One region of the Gudongella sp. DL1XJH-153 genome, then DNA from elsewhere that is predicted to be linked to it. Evidence: a T-box and tRNA genes for the amino acid it is inferred to sense, from the RefSeq annotation. Region 1 holds a T-box; the other holds one or more tRNA genes.
The links. A T-box is a leader RNA that pairs with one kind of tRNA and senses whether it is charged. The one in region 1 lies ahead of serS (serine--tRNA ligase), so its partner is inferred to be a tRNA-Ser.

Region 1 (3,417 bases):
AGGTCATCATATGTCATTCCGTACTCTTCAAGAATCTGTCTTGCATTAACTTCAGTACCTGATCCAGGTGCTCCTACTGCAACCTTCATTCCAGCAAGGTCTTCAATGCTTGTGATTCCTGAGTCAGCTGTTGCAATTACCTGAATAACTTCAGGATATAGCATAGCCATTCCTCTAATGTTTGTTATTGGGTCTTGACCATCAAAAGTCTCTGTCCCTGTAAATGCATAGTAAGTAACATCGTTCTGTACAAAAGCAAGTTCTGCTTCGCCTTGAGCTACAAGGTTAACGTTCTCAGCTGATGCTCCAGTTGATTGTGCATTTGCATTTACTCCAGCAATATTATCGTTGAAGATTTTTGAAATAGCTCCACCAAGTGGATAGTAAGTACCGCCTGTTCCTCCAGTTGCTACTGATATAAATATGTCTTCTGCTGGCTCTTCTGCTGGCTCTTCTGCTACTGGTTCTTCCCCTGCTGGCTCTTCTGCTGGCTCTTCTGCAGCTGGTGAGCAACCAACCATTAGTGATAGTGTCAGTATAAATACCAACCACAATGATAATGTCTTTTTGTTCATATTCATCCCCCTTTTTAATTTTCTACCTTTCTTAGTTGTCCGATTCTAACTATTTGGACAACTTGTAAATACATTATAACGTAAACTGGCGTGATAATCCACTAAAATTTTGTTAAATTATTCTTAAACTTGGTGTTTCTGCCATCTACGAGTTCTTTAGAGAGAATAGTCCGAAGATTTCATCTTCGGACTTATTGTTCTATTTTTGAAGCCTTTCAATGCCTCCCATGTATTTTCTTAGCACTTCAGGAACTGTTACAGAACCGTCTTCCTGCTGAAAGTTCTCGAGTATAGCCGCAAAAGTTCTTCCTACCGCCAAGCCGGATCCATTTAATGTATGAAGATATTCAACCTTGCCGTTGTCTTCTCTTCTGAATCTTAAATTCGCTCTTCTTGACTGATAGTCCTCAAAATTACTGCAGCTTGATATCTCAACATATCTGTCATAGCTTGGCATCCAAACTTCCACATCGTAGGTCTTTGCTGATGAGAATCCAAGATCTCCAGTGCTTAGCATCACAACTCTGTAAGGAATCCCCAGTCTCTTCAGAACTTCCTCTGCGTTGCCTGTAAGAGTCTCAAGCTCATCATATGATCTATCGGGATGAGCAAACTTTACCATCTCAACCTTGTCAAATTGATGATTTCTGATAAGTCCTCTTGTATCTCTTCCAGCTGATCCCGCTTCCTGTCTGAAGCAAGGAGTGTAAGCCGTGAAATAAACCGGAAGCTGTTCCTCAGTCAGTATTTCGTCCCTTAGCAGATTTGTAAGGGGAACTTCAGCAGTTGGTACAAGGAAGAAATCCTTGCCAGGAACATAGAACATGTCCTCTTCAAACTTTGGAAGCTGTCCTGTTCCCATCATACTGTCCCTGTTTACCATAAATGGCGTAGACATTTCAGTATAACCGTGCTCTCCTGTGTGAAGGTCAAGCATAAAGCTGATTAATGCCCTTTCAAGTCTTGCGCCTGCTCCTTTGAATATGCTGAATCTGGCACCTGATATTTTTGATGCCCTTTCAAAATCCAGGACATCAAGCTTAGTTCCAATATCCCAGTGAGCTTTTGGCTCAAAATCGAATTCTCTTGGGGTTCCATCTTTCCTCATCTCAATATTGTCCTCATCGGATTCACCTTCAACAACACTATGGTGTGGTGTGTTTGGAATCTGAAGAAGCATACTCTTTAACTGATCATCTACGTCCTTGACCTGTACGTCAAGCTCCTTTACCTTATCTGAAAGTTCTTTCATCTGGGCAAAAATCTCGGTTACATCCTTGCCTTCCTTCTTTAATTTTGGGATTTTCTTTGAAACCTTGTTCTGCTCTGCTTTCATCTCTTCAACCTGAACAAGTACTTCCCTTCTCTTTTCATCAAGTTCAATCACCTTGTCAATCGGGTAATCACCATGTCTCTTTGCAAGAGCTACCTTGACTTCTTCGGTATCCATTCTAATTCTCTTGATATCCAACATAATATTCCTCCTCCTTCTCCTAATAATTAAAAAACTCCCATCCCTATATAGTATAGGGACGAGAGTATACCCGCGTTGCCACCCTAGTTAGCCGTATCACGGCTCACTCGAATAATACTGGCTCAGGGTTGGATTCAGTAATTCCGTCTTCCGGTTCGCACCTACCACCGGCTCTCTTAAAGACTTTCTTGCCTACTATTTCCCTTCACTGCCTTATTTAATTAAAATCAATTATAGCATATCTGAGTTCATTGTCAATAGACTATTCTTTATAAGGTGGTATTTCAATGGTCTTAATATCCTCAGCTTCTAACATTTCAAGCTTTTCCACAACCGCTTTGTAGATTTCTGGAAATCCTGATGTAAGGATCTGAAGAGTTCCCTTTCCTTCTTTTTTTAAGGTCCCCTGCGCATGGAGGACCATCCTCATGGCTTTTGCCTGCTGAAAACCTGGATTTATGTAGTTGAGTGTCGGGTCAAGTTCCAGGAATACATCTTCTACAATTGGATAATGTGTGCATGCCAGCACAATATTATAGAAGTTTCCCATCTGGGATATGCTTTGAAGATGACCACTGATCGTATCGTATATCTCCCTTGACCTATAGTCCCCCTTATCAACCAGCTCAGCCAGTCTAGGACTCTTTTCGGAGGATATTTCATAGTCCTTTCTTCTCTCTCGCAGAAGCCTCTCATAGGCTTTTGTCCTAATGGTGAAATCCGTTCCCAATATTACCATCTTATTGATTCCCATATTTTCAATGTGATCGACAGTAGGTGAGATTATATCCACGATGGGAAAATCAAATTTATCCCTGAATCTATCTGCCATTGTTGAAATAGTATTACATGCAATAGCTACCATTTTGACATCTCTCTTCTCAAAATATTTGAGCATTGCCATTGTTAAACGATAAATCTCTTCTTCGTCGCGATTTCCGTATGGTACATTTTTACTGTCTCCAAAGTATATGATGTCCTCATGGGGCAAAATCTTTTGAATTGACTTTACCACAGTAAGTCCTCCTACACCTGAATCCAGTACTCCTATTGGTTTCTCCATATAATTCCTCCCAAATTAAAGTGACATATCCCCTCGTTTTATGTAACCCTTCTTTCTCATCCACTCTGAGACAGAAAAGGAAATAAGTCCAGGGAATACAAAGTGCATCATAAGTATGATTAAAAATACATAGGCGCTAGCGCCCATTGTCTCTACCATGGCAAACTGACCTACAAGTCCGCTGGTTCCCATCCCCGCCCCAAGGGAATTGCTTCTCATTTCCAAAAGATATGTTGAAACCGGTCCCAGTATTGCCGAAGCAACAATTGAAGGGATCCATATCAATGGATTCCTTACAATATTTG
Region 2 (3,417 bases), on a different contig from region 1:
GAAACATTGTTTGATGATGAGAAGAATATAATCAGAATTGATATGAGTGAATATATGGAGAAGCATTCCGTATCTAGGCTTGTGGGAGCTCCGCCAGGATACGTAGGATACGATGAAGGAGGTCAGCTGACAGAGGCTGTAAGAAGAAAACCATACTCAGTGATTCTCTTTGATGAGATAGAAAAGGCTCACCCGGATGTATTCAATATTTTGCTTCAAGTACTTGATGATGGAAGGCTTACTGACAATCAGGGTAGAACGGTTGATTTTAAAAACACTGTTATTATCATGACATCTAATATTGGATCAGAGTATTTGCTTGAAGGGTTGGGTGAGGATGGAACCATTGAAGACTCTACAAGGGACAGAGTTATGAGCCAGATGAGAATGACCTTTAGACCTGAGTTTTTAAACCGTATTGACGAGGTAGTCCTCTTTAAGCCTCTTCAAAGAAAAGAGATATTCAAGATCATTGATCTTCAGATTTCTGAAATCGAAAAGAGACTTAAGGATAGAAATATCAACATTAGTGTAACGGAAGCAGCAAAAGAGAATATACTTGCAAGATCTTACTCTATCCAATACGGAGCAAGGCCTGTTAAAAGGTTCCTTCAAAAGGAAATAGAGACTAGAATTTCAAGACAGATTATCAAGGGGACCTTAAAGGATGGAGATAGTATCCTCATCGATTCAGAAAACGGAGAATTGCTGATAGGATGACTTGATTAGAATCTCCAGCTTGCAGAAGTAAGCCGGAACTTTTTGATATTTCACTATGGAGTAAAACAATAAGCAAGAAAGGTGTATCCAACATGTGAATACACCTTTCTTGCTTATTGTGTTGTTTGATCTATATAAAATCATGCAATGTAGGGGGCTAATTTTTGTTTTCTCAAATTGATTGTTTCAATCTCTTCGTGCACATCAAGCCAGCTGGTAACTCTTGTAATTCCTGGTATAAGAGGCTTTCTGTTGTAGCTGCAGTCCATAAGCAGCACTTGGAAACCTGACAGTGCCAGTTCAACTGCGTTTTCGTATCTGTCCTCAACAAATACATCGCAATCCAGCTCTTTTGCCTTATCTACCTTGTAATGGGAACCTAGCATATGAAGATCCATTTCTGGGAAACCATGATTTCTGAGCCACTGGACTGTAATGTCTCTAGTGACTGTTTCCCTTGCTGTGACATAGGATATATCATGTTGCATAAAAAGTTTCCACAGTACAAGATCTGCATACTTCCTGGGTCTTGCTTCGCCATGGAGCTCCTTCCAGTGAAGTCTGTAAAACTCCTGATAGGCTTCTCTCGACACATTCAATACATGGTGGATATCATATTCCTTTACTTGATATGGCTTGACGCTGGCATCAAAGTATCTGTTGGCTGCATTGAGCCAGTAATATGCTTCTGTAATTGTTCCATCAATATCGATACATAAATTCAAACTCATTTTTTTCATCCCTCCTTGTTTTATATCTAAAGTATAAGCCATTAATGTGAACACAGAATCAAGAAAAGGATAAGATTATGTTAAACATATAGATTATTTTGCACAAAAAAACAACTCTGGAATCTCCAGAGTTGTTTTTGTTATGTAGCCGTGCACCCAGCTTTGTCAATCTTGCTCCGAGCGTTACCCGAACAGTTAACTCGGGCCAGGCTGACCCACGGCACACGAAAAATTTCACTTATCGCTGCTTCCTTCCGGACCTGACGAGGTTCATGAGTTTCCGTTGCGTGGGACCCAACCGTCGACGCCACTTTTCCGAGGCAGACCTCACAGCAAAGATGCCTAAGCTGGGAATTCAACCCTGCTATAGCGGGTTGCAGGTAACAGGGCACCGCTACCTCCCCATCTAGCACGGCAAAATGTTCCAATGGCGGAGAGAGAGGGATTCGAACCCTCGAGACGAGTAAACGCCTACACGATTTCCAGTCGTGCGCCTTCGACCAGACTCAGCCATCTCTCCTTGTTATCCACAGAAGTATATTATAGACCATTTTCGAGTCAATGTCAACCAACAGGAGGTTTAGATTCAACACTTCAGGGTAGAATTAGAAGAAGAGAATACAAGGAGAGTGAATACTATGAAGAAAAAACTATCAATTGAATATTGCACTTCCTGAGGATATTTAGATAGAGCAGTTGCTCTGGCAGAGAATATTCTTAACCAAAACAAGAACAAGGTTTCTGAGCTCGTAATCATTCCGTCACAAGGTGGAGTGTTTGAGATTAAGGTGAATGATAAGTTGCTATTTTCCAAAGCTGAGCTAGGAAGATTTCCAGAAGAAGGAGAAGCTGAAAATCTTGTTAAGGAAGCCATTTAATGAGGGTCCCTCCGGGCCCTTTTGTTTTGTTAATTTAAAGGTCGAGAATGCTGGTATAATTCAGCGAAAACATATCGAAATCAAATTATGTAAAAGTATCATAAACTGAATCAATTCATAAAAAACGACAAAAATTTTCGCTTCGTTGAAACGCTTTTGAATGTTTTTTGCATTATAGCAAAAAACTACAATGAAATCATGTTATAATAATAGATATTATACAGATAGGGTGATTCCATGTATCAGGCATTATACAGACAATACAGACCTAGGACATTCGATGAAATTTTAGGTCAAACTCATATAACCAAGATATTAAAGAACCAGATAAAAAAAGATAATATTGGTCATGCATATCTGTTCTCAGGCACAAGGGGAACCGGTAAGACTTCTGCTGCAAAGGTTTTTTCCAGAGCAGTAAACTGTCTCAATCCACAAGATGGGAACCCATGCAATGAATGTGCGATTTGCAAGGGAATTCTCGATGAGAGCCTGATGGATGTCATTGAGATGGATGCTGCTAGCAATAGGAAAATAGAGGATATAAGAGAGTTGAAGGAAAAGGTGATTTATCCTCCTTCAAAGGCTAGATTCAAGGTCTACATAATAGACGAGGTTCATATGCTTACAAATGAAGCATTCAATGCTCTTCTAAAGACACTTGAAGAGCCTCCAAAGCATCTATTGTTCCTTCTTGCCACAACAGAACCGGAGCGTCTTCCTCAGACCATACTATCAAGATGTCAACGTTTTGATTTCAAGCGGCTGTCATCTGACGACATGATATATGGAATGAAAAATATAACAGACAAGCTGGGGATAGAAGTTGAGGATAAAGTGCTTCAACTTATAGCAAAGAATTCTGACGGAGCGATGAGAGATGCATTAAGTCTTCTGGATCAATGCATAGCATTTGAGGGTGATTCAGTATCATATGACGATGCAATAAATATACTGGGTATAGCAAATGTTGACCTGGTCTTTGAGTTGGTGGATTCCATAAAATCAGAGAGCACAGAAAAAGCTCTTCGAATGGTGGATCACATGATCCAGGAAGGAAAGGATATTTCACAATTTCTAAAGGACAT

Region 2: it has a tRNA-Ser gene. The T-box ahead of serS (serine--tRNA ligase) is inferred to sense a tRNA for this amino acid. The anticodon was not compared.

The regions. Positions count from the first base shown of each region.
Region 1 covers NZ_JBMEMN010000014.1:41,510-44,926, reverse strand. The annotation lists gene ACOEN1_RS07160 (TAXI family TRAP transporter solute-binding subunit) at 1-575, opposite strand, end outside; gene serS (serine--tRNA ligase) at 775-2,049, opposite strand; T-box leader at 2,101-2,267, opposite strand; gene murI (glutamate racemase) at 2,312-3,112, opposite strand; gene ACOEN1_RS07145 (PTS transporter subunit IIC) at 3,128-3,417, opposite strand, start outside.
Region 2 covers NZ_JBMEMN010000048.1:1,978-5,394, reverse strand. The annotation lists gene clpB (ATP-dependent chaperone ClpB) at 1-720, shown strand, start outside; gene ACOEN1_RS12645 (5' nucleotidase, NT5C type) at 861-1,451, opposite strand; RNA gene ffs (signal recognition particle sRNA large type) at 1,600-1,866, opposite strand; tRNA gene ACOEN1_RS12635 (tRNA-Ser) at 1,880-1,971, opposite strand; partial or broken gene ACOEN1_RS12630 (SelT/SelW/SelH family protein) at 2,141-2,329, shown strand; gene dnaX (DNA polymerase III subunit gamma/tau) at 2,567-3,417, shown strand, end outside.